DNA from 4 places in the Fusibacter fontis genome. Region 2 is predicted to be linked to each of the others. Evidence: riboswitches for the same ligand, from Rfam matches in the RefSeq annotation. Region 2 holds a riboswitch; each other region holds the start of a gene.
What was found. A riboswitch is a leader RNA that binds a small molecule or an ion and turns the genes downstream of it on or off. The one in region 2 is predicted to bind S-adenosylmethionine.

Region 1: it holds a riboswitch for S-adenosylmethionine, as region 2 does, so the genes downstream of both, metK (methionine adenosyltransferase) here and ACZ41W_RS00420 (hypothetical protein) in region 2, are expected to answer to the same signal.
Region 3: it holds a riboswitch for S-adenosylmethionine, as region 2 does, so the genes downstream of both, ACZ41W_RS14280 (methionine ABC transporter ATP-binding protein) here and ACZ41W_RS00420 (hypothetical protein) in region 2, are expected to answer to the same signal.
Region 4: it holds a riboswitch for S-adenosylmethionine, as region 2 does, so the genes downstream of both, metF (methylenetetrahydrofolate reductase [NAD(P)H]) here and ACZ41W_RS00420 (hypothetical protein) in region 2, are expected to answer to the same signal.

Annotation. Positions count from the first base shown of each region.
Region 1 covers NZ_AP042445.1:2,562,024-2,566,535, reverse strand. The annotation lists gene recD2 (SF1B family DNA helicase RecD2) at 1-2,073, opposite strand, end outside; gene metK (methionine adenosyltransferase) at 2,205-3,398, opposite strand; SAM riboswitch class I at 3,515-3,617, opposite strand; gene ACZ41W_RS11465 (hypothetical protein) at 3,758-4,512, opposite strand, start outside.
Region 2 covers NZ_AP042445.1:96,245-100,756, forward strand. The annotation lists gene ACZ41W_RS00410 (sigma-70 family RNA polymerase sigma factor) at 1-505, shown strand, start outside; gene ACZ41W_RS00415 (hypothetical protein) at 1,149-1,436, shown strand; SAM riboswitch class I at 1,897-1,985, shown strand; gene ACZ41W_RS00420 (hypothetical protein) at 2,067-2,378, shown strand; gene istB (IS21-like element helper ATPase IstB) at 2,497-3,273, opposite strand; gene istA (IS21 family transposase) at 3,263-4,512, opposite strand, start outside.
Region 3 covers NZ_AP042445.1:3,132,202-3,136,713, forward strand. The annotation lists gene ACZ41W_RS14270 (MetQ/NlpA family ABC transporter substrate-binding protein) at 1-814, opposite strand, end outside; gene ACZ41W_RS14275 (methionine ABC transporter permease) at 953-1,621, opposite strand; gene ACZ41W_RS14280 (methionine ABC transporter ATP-binding protein) at 1,615-2,631, opposite strand; SAM riboswitch class I at 2,723-2,822, opposite strand; gene ACZ41W_RS14285 (barstar family protein) at 3,208-3,498, shown strand; gene ACZ41W_RS14290 (lipoate--protein ligase) at 3,502-4,491, shown strand.
Region 4 covers NZ_AP042445.1:361,524-366,035, reverse strand. The annotation lists gene ACZ41W_RS01510 (homocysteine S-methyltransferase family protein) at 1-1,117, opposite strand, end outside; gene ACZ41W_RS01505 (hypothetical protein) at 1,110-1,841, opposite strand; gene metF (methylenetetrahydrofolate reductase [NAD(P)H]) at 1,861-2,763, opposite strand; SAM riboswitch class I at 2,862-2,970, opposite strand; gene ACZ41W_RS01495 (ABC transporter ATP-binding protein) at 3,062-4,512, opposite strand, start outside.

The sequences.
Region 1 (4,512 bases), 880 kb from region 2:
ATATAGGATATTTCGGCTCATGAGCATCGGTGGTATAAAGGCCATTGGCATAATCACCGCTTTAAACTCACTTCCTTGACTTTTGTGTACGGTGATGGCATATGCCAATACCAGCTCATCTACTGTTGGAAAATCATAAACAACCTCGCGCTCTTGATCATAGATGACGGTAAGCGTCCGCTCCACTTCGTTTATTTCGGTGATAAAGCCAATATCGCCGTTGAAGACGCCCTTGCCTTCCTCGGCGTATTTGCTCGTCCACTCTAAATTGTAATTATTTTTAATCTGCATGACTTTGTCCCCTTCACGCAGTTTTCGCTTGCCAAATGTGCGTTCAACTTTCTTTTTATTTGGCGGGTTGACAACACTTTGAAGCATATCATTTAACGCTTCGACCCCCACACCACTGCTTTTAACAGGAGATAAAACCTGAATATCTTCCATTGGGTTAAAATTATAATAGTTGGGGAGTCTTTCAAGAACGAGATTCTTAATCTCTGCCAAGATGGATTCTGCATTCGACTTTGGAATAAAGAAAAAATCTTTGTCCGCTTTATTTAAAACAGGCAGCTCTCCTCGATTGATCATATGAGCATTCACGGCGATTAACGAAGATTCGCTTTGCCGATAAATTTCCGTCAAACGATGTGTCTGGATCCAGCCACTATCAATTAAGTCTTTTAAGACACTTCCTGCCCCTACAGATGGCAATTGATCGGAATCCCCTACAAAAATAACATGTGTTCCAAGTTCTACAGCATCTAACAGTCGATACATCAAGATGATATCGACCATCGATATCTCATCGATAATTAAAACATCTGTCTTCAGTGGACTCTCCGCGTTTTTTTGGAAATTGTTTTCACCTTGAAACTCTAATAGACGATGAATGGTTTTGGATTCCCTTTGTGTGGTTTCCGTCATTCGCTTAGCCGCTCTGCCAGTTGGTGCTGCAAGCAATACTTTCTTCTCTTTCACTTCATAGGCTTCTATGATTGCATTAATAATCGTCGTTTTTCCAGTTCCAGGACCACCGGTTAAGACAAAGACCCCTTCGCTAATAGAAGCTTTTACAGCTTCTTTTTGTTTTTGCGCCAGTAAAATCCCTCGTTTGGATTCAAAATTCGTCATAAATTCGTCAAATTCGTAAAAAGAATACTGCGCCGCATGGGTGGCAAGCTGATAGAGTTTACCTGCCACTTGTTGCTCCGCATAATATAAACTTGGTAAATAAACGGCAACGACATCATTTTCCATTTGCTCGACAAATACCTGTCCCGATATGACCATTTGCTCAAGCTCTTGACTAACTTCTTCCATATTGACGGAGAGTTCTTGCTGCGTACGCTTTAATAAAAATTGCTTTTCGCAATACGTATGTCCACTTGTGGCCTCGTAATTGAGAATATACGTCATGCCGGATGCAATTCGAAATGGCGAATGGAAGTCAATGCCAAGCTTCATGGCAATTTGATCCGCTTGTTTAAACCCAACCCCGACCATTTCATCTGCAAGTATGTATGGGTTTTTCTGAATTTTAATGATGGCTTCATAACCAAATCGTTTATAAATGCGCATCGCCATGTTCACAGATAAATTGAGTCCTTGAAAATACATGACAAAATCTCTGAGTTCATATTGTTCTTTATAAGACTGAACAATTTGCTCGAGTTTTTTCGGACCAATTCCCGGAATTCGGATCAGTTCATCAGGACTATTTTGGATGACGTCCAATGTACGTGTCCCAAATGCTTCTACCAATAGTTGAGCGGTGGTATCTCCAATTCCCTTGATAATGCCCGACGCTAAATACCGGTAAATTTCATCCGATTCAGTTGGTCGAATATGTTCTGCATACTCGACGTTGAGCTGTTCTCCATAAAATGCGTGCACTTCAAGCTTACCCCAAACGCGCATGCGATCCCCTTCTCGAATAAAAGGGACAGTCCCTTTGATGCTGAGGAGTTCGTCATCTACTTCCATAATGGCGATGACATACCCATTTTCTTCATTATAATAAATGATGTCGTATACGACGCCTTCGTATATGATCTTATCCTCTTGTGATTGCATAATATGCCTCGACTTTTCCCGAACTTATGTTCATATTTTATCATAATTCGTGCTTCTAAGACATGAAAAAAGCAGAAACAAGGTGAATTGTTTCTGCTCTGTGTTAAATAAATTGTGTTGAATGAATGATATTATTTACCGAAAGCTTCACTTCTAAGAATGTCTGCTTTGTCTGTTTTTTCCCAAGGCAATTCAACATCTGTTCTACCGAAGTGACCGTAAGCTGCTGTTTGTTTGTAGATTGGTCTTCTTAATCCAAGGTTGTTGATAATTGCGCCTGGTCTTAAGTCGAAGTGTTTATCTACTAAATCCGCAATTAAATCTTCCGATACTTTCGCAGTGCCAAAAGTTTCTACCAATATAGATACTGGATGCGCAACGCCGATTGCATAAGCAAGTTCAATTTCACATTTTGAAGCTAAACCAGCTGCAACGATGTTTTTTGCTACGTATCTTGCCGCATAAGCCGCAGAACGGTCTACTTTTGTTGGGTCTTTACCCGAGAAAGCACCACCGCCATGTCTTGCATAGCCACCGTAAGTATCTACGATGATTTTACGGCCTGTTAAACCTGCATCTCCTTGAGGTCCACCGATTACAAATCGGCCAGTTGGATTCACAAGAATTCTTGTATTCACAAATAAATCTGCAGGAATAATCGGTTTGATAACATGCTCAATTAAATCCGCTTCAATTTGCTCTCTTGTGACTTTTGCACTGTGTTGTGTTGAAATAAGAACGGTATCAATTCTCGATGGTCGACCATTTTCATCGTACTCAACCGTTACTTGAGTTTTTCCATCTGGTCTTAAATATTTTAATGTGCCGTTTTTTCTCACTTCAGATAATCTTTTCGCCAATCTGTGTGCTAAAGAAATAGGAAGCGGCATGAGTTCTTCAGTTTCATCACAAGCAAAACCAAACATAATCCCTTGGTCGCCTGCTCCAATTGCTTCAACAGCATCTTTCATGCTGCCTTCTTTGCTTTCAAGCGCTTGGTTAACGCCCATTGCAATATCATCTGATTGCTTGTCAATTGCAACAAGCACGCCACAAGTATCGCCGTCAAAACCATATTTTGCTCTTGTGTAGCCAATTTCTTTAATCGTAGAACGTACGATGCCTTGGATATCTACATAGCAATTCGTCGTGATCTCTCCAGCAACGAGCACCAACCCTGTTGTAACAGAGGTTTCACAAGCAACACGAGCGGTTGGATCTTGAGTGAAAATAGCATCCAAAATAGCATCTGAAATTTGGTCACAAATTTTATCTGGGTGACCCTCAGTCACCGATTCAGAAGTAAACAATCTTTTTCTAGACATATAAAACACCTCCATAAGTTTTAGTACTGCATAAGCAGTTCAATCCTTTTATCGCATTTGATGAATCGTAGGCATAAAAAAAACCTCTTCGCAAGAAGAGGGTGTGTTTTATTACAATCTCATCTTCCAGGTATCCGTACTACCCGTAGGATTTAGCACCGTGTATAACCGGTTGCTGGACTTCATAGGGCCTATTCCCTCCATCTCTCTTGATAAGGATTACTATTAAATTTACTTGACCATAATAGCACACATCTGAAGCTTGTACAACACAAAAATCATATTTTTTTGACTTATTTTTATGTGCTTTGGAGTTTAGTATAACTAAACTCAGTTTTTCCAACGCCTCGACAGCCCAGCTACTGTGCTAAAAAATCAAATAAATTTTCATAATGACTATTGATGAAATCAAAGATGACTGGATCGTCTGTTTTGATCTCACACACGAAATGAAGACTTTCTTCATACGCATGTTTTTCCCTTAAAACGGCATCAATCGACTTCAAATTATCTTCTGAAAATGAAGCAATGAGCAGCTGACGGTTTCGTGTGAAAAAATACATGGCATAAATGTCCCCGTTTAACAGATAAGGATTCTCCTTAACGTGGTCGTTATGTGCATTAAACTCAATAAATAATTGTCCTTGATAATAACTTTGACGCATCATCTCAGGATTATCCTGAACAAATTTTCTCTCAAAAAAGGCATCTTTTAACTGTGTCACGATAATATACTCAGGTCGATTAAGATTAAAACTAGCTTCAATGCTGCTAATCGTCAGTTCTTCGAGTTTTTCTATCGCACACACGCGTTTTTGGGATTTGTCAATTTGAACTTCAAATACCACAATTCGATACCGCTCTTCGTAATCCACCACTGACTCCGTTCGGTACGTCGTTCTTTCTTGTTCATCACGGAGCAAAAAATTGGTGTTTTTAATCAGCGTATAGGGCTGTTCAAAAAAAGTCGTGTTTTCGATGAGCAGCTGATCTGTCATCAAATGACGTATGGCCTCAACATCACACCCGACAATCCGCATCAATAGATAATTCAGTAGTTCTGTATCTTGACCCAACTCGGGCGTAAGCTTATAAAGTAACTGTTTGACTTCTG
Region 2 (4,512 bases):
GTACTGTGCACGGAAAATGTATCTAAATGGTGGAGAATTCGAAGATCTATTTCAAGAAGGATTTTTAGGGCTTTATAAAGCCATTCTTACATTTGACAGTAAAAAATCTAGTTTTAAAACATTTGCAAAATTATGTATTGAAAGAGCAATTATCACCGCAGTAAAATCAGATAATAGAAATAAACACAGTGTGCTTAATTCATCTATCCGTTATGATGCTTTTATGGATAATGAGCATATTAATTTTGAAGAGATGCTAAATTTCAGGTCTTCTCCAAATGATGATCCTTTGCATAAATTAGTAAATTATGAAAGCTATAGCTTCTTGGAAAATCAAATACATGAAAATTTATCAAAGTATGAAAGGAAAGTATACGATTTATATATACGGGGTATGTCATATAAAAATATTTCAGGAGAATTAGGAACTTCTATAAAATCTGTTGATTCAGCAATCACAAGAATCAGGCAAAAAGTTCGGATAGTTGTAGATAGCAGGGAATGATTGTTGAATTGTAATATTTTGTATGACAAATCAGAACGTGTGATTTGAAATTGCTTTGTTTTATAAATTTGTAGTTAAGCATTAAAAACAATTATAATGGATGCTGAAATCGTTAAGAGTTAATTGATGGTTATAAAAATAGATCACTCAACTGTAATTATATGGAAAAATCAAATGGTACAAGCCAAAAAACAACTACAATTATGTTTGGTTTAATTTTTTTATCGGTATGTGAGTTTAGCCAATTCATTTAATGAAAGAATAAAATTAATTATATTTTTAGATATAAGTGATATGTTTGTAATAGGACTCATCACAAGCTTTAATTCCCATCCCCTTATATGACTTGTTTCGTTGGGTTTTACTATTTTTTCATGCTCTGATATGCTCATTCAATTAGATAATTCGCGATCAGACGAAAGTTCTTTTGTTATTCACCAGCTGAATTTGGATCTAATTCGATTATGAAAGTGACATAGTGTCTTTAGATACCGTATTTAATTGCAGTAAATAGTTTGTTTAACGGCTTAGATATTAATAAATAATAGCAAGTTTTAGCTTATATCATCTTAAAAGGCAATAAATAAAGTTATTAAATAGAGTTATAGTGAACTAAAACAAAAATAATTTAAGGAGAATAGTTATGTCAAAATTAATATACGGAAAGAATAATCAAGTTGTGTTTAATAACGAGTTAGAAAAAAAAGAAGCATTCGAGTACCTGATTAACTCGGAAAATGTAGATATTTATGTTCATGAAGACAATCAAAATCAAGGTGCGTGGACATCTGAAGAGCGTATTCATTTCAAGAAAGAAGAAGGTATTCCGGATTGTTTGAAAAGACAAATTACAGCTGGTAGACCAGGTTTGTATGGTAGAATTAACTGCAAAGAGTTATGTGATGAACTTCGTGCTTTAAGGAAAAAGTGAAATAAATTAATAATAATTTTTTTATATTTTACAAACTTACAATTTTTTTTAGTGAAGGCATTGATTATATCCTAAATTTAGGACTATTTACGGATTCTTTATTTCTTAAAAAAAGAGTATGTTCAGTTTCATAAAACTTCTTATTTAGTAGCAGTGTATATGCTGTATTTTAAATCATAATTGTTTATACAATTTATATGAGTTAAACGTACTCGAAGAAATAAGGACTAAGTCTATAGAGAATAGTATAGGTAATTTGATTTCGTCGTATGGATGAAAATGTTTGTTTTTGTCTATTTAACCGTTTATGCAATGAAATAACTGTATTCTTTATAATTATACACAAATAAAAGAAATTTCAGCAAAATCTAAAATTGTACAATGGATTTTCAAGTATATATAGTTATAAAAGTTCTTGCATTCCAACCATTGATTTGGTAAACTTATGATAGTTTAATAACGCTTATCAAGAGTTGTGGTAGAGAGTTAGCTCAGTGACCGCACACCAACCTACAGTATGTAAGGTGGTAATGCTAACATCGATAAGGAGAGATCAGAGCCTCCTTAAGGGCTTTTTTTTATGCCCAATTTTTGATAGAGAAAATTTAATAAATTTAGGAGGAATGTAAAATGAGTAAAGAGTATGATGGAAAGTTTAGAGTTAGAGGTGGTGTAGGTTATGCGAGCGCTATGTTTAGAGTAGGTGCACATCCTGGAACGTATTCTCGTAGTTTGGGTGAAGACGTAATTCAGAAGATGAATTTGTCACAATCGGTTAAAATAGCAGATTTAGAGGAATACTTTATCCTGACAATTGAGGATCGACCAATGATTTTAAAGTCCTATGATTTTGTGGAAGAAAAGCGATGTGAAGATGTGTTCGCCTTTGAAAAATGGTTGGAATCGACCATAACAGATTTGGTACAAGCAATGAATAAATGATATTTTAAGTGTAATAAAAATTAAGCAAAATAGTGAATATTCCTATTCGGTGGAGCCTCAGTTCCGGTGTGGCGTGAGCCACTTGTCCGGAACCATTGAGCCACCAGCGAGTTTTTAGTTATTCGCTTAATCGTTTATCTAGACCATAGACTTCTCGCATGGATAAATCTTTTGTAGGGTCTACACTTTCGATGTTTATCTTGTATGAATCATGTACGATGCGATCTAGTATTGCATCTGCTAAAGGTGAATCATCTCCACCAAGTTGATCATACCAACCTTCGTGTCGGTATTGTGAACAGAAGATTGTAGATGAGTGTTTTCTTCTTCTGTGCAAAAGTTCAAATATGTCTTTTGCTTCCGTAGCTGTAGGTTTTAATAGCAACCATTCATCAATAATCAGCAGCAAAGGATTAGAATATTTTGCCATTACTTTTTTATAGGTACCTTCGTTTCTTGAATGTTCAAGATCAAGAAGTAAGTCAGGAAGTCGCACATATTGTGTTTTAAACTTATGTTTACAGGCTTCCATGCCAAAAGCATTAGCAAGATATGTTTTGCCACTTCCAGTCGCACCTGTTATAAATATATTTCTAAATTCAGCTATATACTCACAAGTTGCAAGACGTTTAATCAAGTCTTTGTTGATTTTTCGACCTGAGGAATAATTAATATCTACGATACTTGCGCCGGGTTGTTCAAACTCTGCATTTTTTATCAAACGATACAGTCGATTATTTTTCCTTCTTGTGTACTCAATATCAACCATCATTCCAATACGATCTTCAAAATCAATATCTTTCATTTGAGGATCGGTAATTTGTTGACGATAAGCATCTGCCATTGCGGTTAATCGCATTTCTATAAGTTTATCAATAGTCGAATTATTTATCATTATTTTTACCTCCATAGTAGTTAGATCCGCGTGTTACACCGAATTTGTTCTTTACGATCTGCTCAGGTATAGGCTTTGGCTTATCAAGTATCCTAGCGGCAAGAATATTTTTGATACTCTTGTAACTTGGACTCGAAGTATAACTCAAAGCTTTTTCACAAGCTGCTTCAAGGCTTTCTTCAGAATGTCTCTCGGCTAGCCTGAGTAATCCCATGCAGCTTTTATAGGTTTGTTGCTCCACGCGACTGGAGGCAAGAATAGCGCTGATAACTTTATGTGTATGTGTGCCAATTTGTTCGGCCCATTTTCTAAAGCGATCGCCATTCCATTCAAGATACTTTTGATGATCTAGAGGCATATGCTCCAAGATGGTACTGTATTGACCCTTGCGTCCATAAAGTCGCTTGTGGGAGGCAATACGGTTATGATTGTAAAAGATTTCGATGACTCTATCTGTTACCCGCACATCTACTTTACGTTTGATATACTCATACGGAACGGAATATAGCATTCCATCCAAAGATATGTGATAATTAAACTGAACGGTGGCTTGTTTCCAGTCTGCCAGTTCGTAAGAGGTAGTGGGTAGTGGGCTTAGGAAAGGCAACTCTTCGTAGTGGAAGAGACTCCACCTGCTGCCTTCTTTCTTTTGGAAATCCTTTGAGTTAAAAATCTCAAGTTTTTCTTTAATCGCAGCATTGAGTTCCACTAAAGTGAAGAACTGTTCATTTCTTAAAGCAGCTGTAATCCAAGTAGAAATGTTACCAACGGTACCCTCGACATTTGCTTTGTCTTTCGGTTTTCTAACCCTTGCTGGAATGATTGCAGTACCATAATGTTCAGCCATTTCATGATACGTGGCATTGAGTTTTGGCGTGTACCAATCTTTGGTGTGAACTACCGCTGTTTTGCAATTATCTGGAACTAGAATCTTAGTAACACCACCAAAGTAGTTGTACATATGAACATGGGCCGTTATCCAAGCACGTTGCTTTTCATTGATGAAGGCTTCAACATACGCGTATTGACTATAAGTCATGACACTAACAAAAAGATATGCATCTATGACTTCGCCGGTATCGGGATCAATTATTTTGGCTGGATCACCAGCCCAATCTACCTCGACTTGTTCTCCAGGTTTTCGACTAATATGCATAGTTGCACGACGCTTTTGTTCATCCTCTTGAAGGTAACGACAAAACTGAGAGTACATGAGTGGTGTTTCACCGCTAAGTCTGC
Region 3 (4,512 bases), 310 kb from region 2:
TAAAGTTTTTAACGCTTTCAGATTGAAGGGCTTTCACAAGTGCTTGAATCGATTTGTTCTCAAGATCAGCAGGTCTTACAGTGATGATGTTTGCATAAGGAGATTCTGCACCTTCGATGATAAGAGCATCTTCAGATGGATTGAGTTCAGCTTCAAGTGCATAGTTCGTGTTGATTACAGCAGCATCTACATCGTCAAGCGTTCTAGGAAGTTGTGCAGCGTCGATTGGCTTAAATACGAGTTCAAGTTTGTTTTCAACGATGTCTGCTTCAGTCGCTTCGAGATTTGCAGCATCTTTTAGTTTGATGAGGCCATTTGCCTGAAGTAAAAGCAGTGCGCGACCTTCGTTTGTCGGATCATTTGGAATAGCGATGGTTGCGCCTTTTTTAAGATCATCGATACTCGTCACGCTGTGTGAATAAAGACCAAGTGGCTCAACGTGTACCGTTCCGGCACTTGCAAGTTCGATTTTGTGTTCCGCTGCAAACGAGTCCATGTAAGGCACATGTTGGAAGAAGTTCGCATCGAGTTCGCCGTCGTTTAATGCGAGATTCGGTGTGACATAATCCGTAAATTCAACAATTTCAAGTTCGATGCCCTGTGCTTCAAGCTCAGGTTTGATAAATTCTAAGATTTCAGTATGAGGAACAGGTGTTGCGCCGATTTTGAGCGTCACTTTTTCAGTCGCATCGCTTTTTTCAGTTGTTGCTGTTGCGTTTGAATCTGACTTTGAACCGCAGCCAGTGAGTGCAAGTGTTAAAATCACAAGAACTGTGATGAGTTTAAAAATTGAGTTTTGATGGAATTTTTTCATTTGAATCCTCCTAAGATTAATTGAAGTGATCAAGCAATCGGTATCCAGACTTTGAGTATCTAGACTTTGAGTATCTAGACTTTGAGCATCTAGATTTTGAGTACCTATGCTCTAGATGTTTTTATAGAGTGTGATTGCCTATCTTCTTCTAGATTTGAGTATTTGACCAGCAATTAAATTGCCGCTTGTTTGAATGCCTTGAACCAATAAAACTAAAACGATAATCGTTGCAAACATCACGTCGGTTTGAAAGCGATGATAGCCATATCGAATCGCTAAATCGCCAATACCACCACCGCCAACAGCTCCTGCCATTGCAGAGTATCCCAGTAAGTTGATGACGGTAATTGTCGTCCCAAGCACGAGTGAAGGGAGCGCTTCGGGGATAAGCACTTTCACGATAATTTGTAAGGGACTTGCCCCCATGGAAATAGCCGCTTCAATAACGCCGCCGTCGACTTCTTGCAAAGCACTTTCCACGATTCTTGCGAAAAATGGAATCGCAGCGACGACTAGCGGTACGATCGCCGCACTTGTTCCGATGGAAGTACCGACGATCAGTCGTGTAAATGGAATGATGAAGATCATCAAGATGATAAATGGAAGTGAGCGCGTGAGATTCACTAAGTAGGAAAGGGCCGAATGCAAAATGCTTTGCTGTAAAATATGTCCTTTCGACGTCACCACCAATACGATGCCAAGCGGTAGACCCAGTATAACGGTAAATGCGGTTGACCATAGAACCATTGTGAGTGTTTCAATTGTCGCAATTTTTAATAGATCAAGTAGATGAAAAAGATCTAACATGCTACCACCTCCGTTAATACATGATGCTCATGAAGCGCTTGAATCATTTGATGAAACTTGTCTTCAAAGTGTTCTACCGACTCGTTTTCATCTGGTATAATTTCTATGAGCAAACGCCCAATAGATTGATTTTGAATATTTTCAATCGTTCCAGACAAAATGTTGATATCAACATTATAAGTTCGGACGAGTTTGGATAAAATTGGAGACTGTGCACTGCCATCTGAAAAGATCAACTGTACACGTTTGCCTTTCACAGGAACATTTTCAGGAATTTCCAGTTCGCCAATAAAATGTCGTGTCTCTTCGTCTACGACGCGGGTAAAGACCTCAATGGTATCCCCTTCTGCCACGACTTTTCCAGATTCTAAAATAGCGACTTTGTTGCAAATGGCTTTGATGACATCCATCTCATGTGTGATGACCACCAAAGTTACGCCCATTTCCATATTGATTTTTTTTAGCAAATCGAGGATCTGCTTGGTTGTTTTGGGATCGAGTGCGGACGTCGCTTCGTCGCAAAGAAGGATTTCCGGTGCATTGGCCAGTGTACGCGCAATTCCTACTCGTTGTTTTTGACCGCCACTTAAATTGATGGGGTAGGCCTGTGCCTTATCCGTTAACTCCACTTTTTCAAGGAGTTCCATGACGCGCGTATGAATTTCTTTTTTACTGAGGTTCATGAGTTTAAGCGGAAATGCGATGTTTTCATAGACTGTTTGACTGCTCAGCAAATTGAAATTTTGAAAAATCATTCCCATCTTTTGGCGCGCCTGTCTCAATGACTTGCCGTGAAGGGATAAAATGTCGAGCCCGTCGATGCTGATTTCACCAGACGAAGGGTCTTCGATGCGGTTGATGCATCGAACGAGAGAGGATTTGCCAGCACCACTGAGACCGATGATGCCGTAAATATCTCCTTTTTCAATTGTAAGGTCGATTCCGTCAATGGCTTTGATCGTTTGATCGCCTTTTAGATAAATTTTACTGAGTGCTTTAACTTGAATCATTTGAAAACTCCTTATTCCTAAATTTGAACAATAAAAAACTCCCTTTACAGTGCGCAGAAGCATGCAAAAGGAGACAAAGTCAATGAACCCTCTCACATCTTCCAGTTATACTGCCGGATTTAGCACCAATGCTATTGCTAGCTGGTTGCTGGGTTTCATAGGGCCGTTCCCTCCACCACTCTGGATATGAGTTTTCTAATATTCAACTGTAACACCGAAATACGTGTTCGGTGTGCCTTGCTATGAATTGGATTATACACAACAAAAAAAAGTCTGTCAACAACATTAATAAAACTTCACAAAAAAACGATTTGATATATATTACCTGTATTTTCAATGGTTTCAGAATAAATGAATTCCATATTTTTTCAGAATCGAGTATGCTATAATAAAACTATAACGTCTAAAAGTCAGCAACTATGAGGTGAATGATGAGAAAAAATTACAAATCTTGGCTGATTTTTGGTCTTATGATTTTAGCGATTTTAGCGGGATATTATATTACTTTAGAATCAGACTTATTTAGCGACATTGCCAATTCCATAAGTCCAAAATAATGGTAGTAGGGGGCATTTTATGAAAAAGCTTGTGTTGGATGGGATTCAATTTAAGAGTATCCATGAAAGTCATCAGTATTTGAAAGAGATATTCAATCTTTCCGATGAATACGATGAAAATTTAGAAGCTTTATGGGGAGAACTATCTAGCAATAAAGAACCGCTAGAGATCGTCCTAATGCATGAGCACAAAATGCGTCAATCACTTGGAGACTACGCAGATCGCATTATAGAAGTGTTTGCTGATTTAACGCAATACAATCAAACCATTTATTTTACTAGAAATTGTAAAAGTGAGCTGGAGGATTAATGCATGAAAACAACTTTGTTTATTTCTGAATCAACCAATCCTTGGTTTAACCTATCATTTGAAGAACATTTAGTGAATGAGGTAGCCGAAGACGAAATCTATTTTTATTTGTGGCAAAATCAAAACACCGTGGTCATCGGGAAACATCAAAACCCATGGCGTGAAGTTTTGGTCAATGAGCTAGAAAAAGATGGCGGAAAACTCGCGAGACGTCTATCCGGCGGTGGCGCCGTGTTTCACGACTTAGGAAATCTCAATTTTACGTTCGTCATGAATAAAAAACACGAAGATTTACACCGTCAACTAAAAGTCATCGTCGATGCAGTACAGTCGTTGGGAATTGAAGCGACATTTTCTGGACGTAATGACATTTTAGCGGAAGATAGAAAGTTTTCTGGCAATGCCTTTTATTACGGAAAAGAGAACTATTATCACCACGGAACAGTTCTCGTAGACGTTGATATGACAAAACTTGGGAGATATCTCAACGTATCGATGAAAAAACTTCAGGCAAAAGGTGTTGAATCCGTGAAGTCTCGCGTCATCAACCTCAGAGAAATCAATCCTGAGTTGACCATACAGCAGATGGTTTTCGCCCTTGGAGAATCCTTTGAATCCGAGTATGGAAAAGCAGGAGAAACCTATTATATTTCAGAGACCAATGCACCTGAAAAGGCACTGGATCGCTTTAGACATTATGCGTCTTGGGACTGGCTCTATGGCAAAACGCCCAACTTCGATGTCACCATTGAAGAGAAATTTACATGGGGTGAGTTGGTACTTAGCTTTAGGCTTAAAGGCGCTACGATAGAAGAGTGTGGTATTTACTCAGATGCCATGAATACTGAACTTGTAGAGGCACTGCAAGGTATTTTTGATGGCAAACGACTTGAAAAAAATGAACTCTCAACGGCACTGAAAGAAGCTTTAGTGGATGCAGCCTTGAGACCACAATTTGACGAGATCGCAGATTGGATCATGGCGACGATTTAGGCGCTGAATCTCGAGAGTTAG
Region 4 (4,512 bases), 270 kb from region 2:
TTCCCGGAACGCCCACATTGAGATCTAAAATTGCAGCGCCTTGTTCCACTTGAATCAATGCTTCTCTAATCACATAGTCATCATTTTCGTTGAGTAACGCCTCTTTGAGGAGTTTTTTTCCAGTTGGATTGAGACGCTCACCAATAACCGTAATGTCTTCACCAATCGTAACGGTTTGTGCATATGAGCAGATTCTCGTTTTCGGCTTAAATTGCTTCACGCGTTTTTCAACATCAAATGTTTCCACTAGCTTGCGAATGAGTTTTATATGTTCCGCATCAGTTCCGCAACATCCACCTAGTAAGGAAACGCCAAGTGTCAAATACGTTTGAACTGCTGATTCAAACTTTTCATAATTTTTGTCAAAAACAGTCACCGAATGAATCAACTGCGGAAGTCCTGCATTGGGCTGAACCATTAAAGGCAGACGCGTTTCCTTGACAGCAACTTCAATTAAAGGAATCATTTCCTGCGCTCCAAAAGAGCAATTAAATCCAATGGCACTTACACCCAAACCTTCAAGAGTCGTCACCATGCTGATGACATCCGTCCCAAGAAATGTTCGCCCAGACGATTCGAAACTCATGGTACACAGAACGGGGACATTTGAATGCTCAACTGCAGCTAAAACGGCACATTTTGCTTCGTAAAGATCAGTAATCGTTTCAATTAAAATAAAATCACATCCGGCTTCAACGCCTGCGATGACCTGTTCTTTAAACAGTTCATACGCATCGTCAAACGACAACGACCCTGAAGGTTTTAACAAGGCACCTAAGGGACCAATATCTAGTGCAATATATCTCGGTTGCACCTCTCCAAAGCGTTCGTAGTACATCTTTCTTGCACTTTTTGCAATGTTTATCGCTTGTTCTATGGTTTCAGAAACATTGCTTACTTTCAGAGCATTTGCACCAAATGTATTGGTCGTGATCACATCACAACCCGACATTAAATAATTGAGATGAATCTTTTGTATCACCTCAGGATGTGTGTGATTATATGTTTCAGGAGCGACTCCAGGTGGCAAATGTTGTTCCTGTAGCGCCGTCCCCATTGCACCGTCAAATACTAGATTTTGTTTCGTAATGATGGATTGAAAATATTCTCTATTCATGATGAATCCTCCGATAATGACATGTTTTTAATAGACACTGACTACAGTCATTGCCACAAGTTCTGACAACGCTGTTGATTGGAACCTCTGATTCTCCCATGACAAATATCACAGATTTTTCAGGAACGAGCTGATAAGCATTCGTTATGAAGACACCCATACTTTTTTCCAGTCCTAAATATTCCCCAAGGATCTTTTGAGCGGATAACTTCAAATCTCCATACCCGGGACTATATCTTTGACTTGTATAACGTCCATTTTCACGTGAGACAGTCGCAATTTGATCTTGACACCAATCACAATAGGCATCTACAATAACGGATGCGCATGCATCTGCAACAACGCCAACAGATGGCGACAAATGCATTTGTGCTTGTATCCACTGTGAAATGTCTTTTCCAATCGTAACTGCGACCATGTAAAGGCTATCTGATGGAGTAATTGTCCTCGCTAAATCACTGGAAACAATAGAATCTACCGCCACTCCTTCTGAACTTAGTAGTGTAAGTTCATCCTCTTTGATTGATATATCACATTTAACGATCTGGTGTTTAAAATTTGCACGCTTTAAGCATTCACGTACACCTGTTTGAATAAACGCCAGTTGTTCTTCATTTGCAGAATCCCCTTTAAAATGAAGGTACCTTAGAATCGTTTCACTGGAAATATAAGGTTGAATCATCTCTTTGATAGATTCATGAGCATTCAATTGAATCGTTCTCATATTCACCGCCACAATCGATCTATTTTTGTACCAATTGGCACGTATCAGATGTCGTTAATTTTAAAATGGAACCTAAATTTTGGACAATCCTCTTTGCAACTTCAGGCTTATTCATCACATATAAGTGAATCCCATCAACACCATTTGAAAGCAGTTCCACGATTTGATCACATGCATATGAGATTCCCGCATCCTTTAATGCTTCAGGATGATTTTCGTACTTGTTTAAAATGCGTTTAAATTTATCCGGTAATGTCGCACCACTTAGCTGAACCATTCGCTCAATTTGAACTTTGTTTAGAGCCGGCATGATTCCCACCGTTATCGGCACATTGATGTCCAAACTTCTCGCTTCATGTTCGAAAGACGTGTACTTTGAGTTGTCAAAAAATAATTGCGTCACCAAAAAATCCACACCACATGTCACTTTTTCTTTTAAGTGAATCAAGTCAGTTGTAAGGCTTCTCGCTTCAATATGCCCTTCTGGATAACAAGCTGCTCCAATGCCAAAATCCCCAATACTTTTGATATACGCAATCAAATCGGATGCATATAAAAAATCACCTTTAGATGCATTGAGTTCTGGTTGAATATCTCCTCGCAATGCTAAAATATTCTCGAGGTTTTTAGCTTCAAACTGTTTTAAAATAGCTTGAATATCTGATTTTGAAGCATTTACACTGGTTAGATGCGCAAGTGCTTCGATTTGATAATCGTTTTTAATCTTCGCAGCAATTTCCACTGTATTCATCTGGCGTTCAGTTCCAGCTGCGCCATATGTCACACTGATATAATCTGGACTTAAGAGTGCGAGTTCATCGATCGTCCGATACAGACTTTTCACATCACCTTCGCGCTTGGGCGGAAAAATTTCAAAAGATAGAACCGGTCGGCTTTGACCAAATAAATGGCTAATTTTCATCAAGTACTCCTTTTTTGAATGATTTACCTTTCCAAAGAGCGAATTTAACGTTCAAAAAAACGTCGCTTGGGAAAGCGACGTTTATAAGATCTTTCACTCTCTCATCTTTCATTTCTTACGAAATGCAGGAATTGGCACCTTGCATCAAATGGGATGCAGGTTGCTGGGCGTCATGGAGCCTGGTCTCTCGGCCTCTCTGGATAAGGAATTTATTCAATTGTATTGTATCATTCACTAGAACGATTGTTGATATGTTAGCACAATTTTTTTTAAGATGCAATACCTTCAACTAAATTTTTTATGCACTTACACGTTCACTAGAGGATTTAGAAGATTCTTTTTTATTGAGAATTTCCATTTCACCTTCTTCAATAAACTGATTCGAGTAGAGTTCATAGTAATGCCCACGTCTATTCATCAGTTCTGCGTGATTGCCTTTTTCGATTACCTGACCTTTTTCAATGACTAAGATAACATCCGCATTGCGAATTGTCGACAGACGGTGTGCAATGATAAAGCTCGTTCGATTCGAAAGTACGCGATCAATAGCATGTTGAATTTTTGCTTCAGTTTCCGTATCAATGGATGAAGTTGCTTCATCGAGGAAGAATAAACTCGGTTTCGCAATAATTGCTCTTGCGAATGAAATCAGTTGTTTCTCACCAGTTGATAACATTGCTCCACTTTCACCAACTTCAGTATCATATCCTTTTTCAAGTTTCATAATAAAATCATGTGCATTGACTGTAATCGCTGCTTCAACAATTTCATCATCTGTTGCATCCAGTTTACCGTATCGAATGTTCTCGCGAATGGTTCCACTAAATAGATGTGGCGCTTGTAGTACGTAACCTATATTAGAATGCAACCAGCTTTGCGAACGTTCTTTATAATCTTTTCCATCAATGAGGATTTGGCCAGCTGTCGGCTCATAGAAACGACACGCCAAATTGACAATAGTACTCTTACCCGAGCCCGTCTCTCCAACTAAAGCAACGGTTTGACCTTTTCTTACTTTTAAGTTAAAGTCTTTTAAAATATACTCGCCTTCTTTATACCAGAAGTCGACATTTTTAAACTCTACTTCACCATAGATAGATTCCCAGTTTTCAGTCTTTAAATGGTAATGATCCCCATAAATTTTTTGTACAAAATCACTTTCCGTAATCTCTTCTGGCTCGTTGATGAGCGACATCACTCTTTCCGCTGCTGCTTGTGCGCTGATCATCTCTGTATAAATTCTAGATAGTTCTAAAACTGGATCAAAGAATTGACGTGCATAGGTAATGAAGAGCATCAATGTCCCATAAGTAATCACTGAATTCATGACAAACTTACTTCCAAAGTATAATGTCAGTACAGTCCCAATCGCCGAAATAAATAACGCCATTGGCATGTACCCTGCAGAAAGTGTACCCGCTCTGACAGAAGTACGTTTCATATCTCGAGTAACCTCTCCAAACTCTTCGCGATTGAGTTCTTCTCTTACAAGCGTCTTCGTCGTTTTTGCGCCTACGATGCCATCATTGTATAACCCTGTAATCTTTGAGTTGATTTTGCGAACATTTCGGTAAGAAACGAGCATTTTCTTCTCAAAGAACACGCTGATAAATGCAAGGAGCGGCAATGTTACTAATGTCACAACTGCCAGTTTCCAGTTAACAACTAACATTACCACTGAAACACCTGCCATCATGGCAATTCCCCAAACGAGGTCAACAAGCCCCCATGCAAGAGTTTCAGAGATTT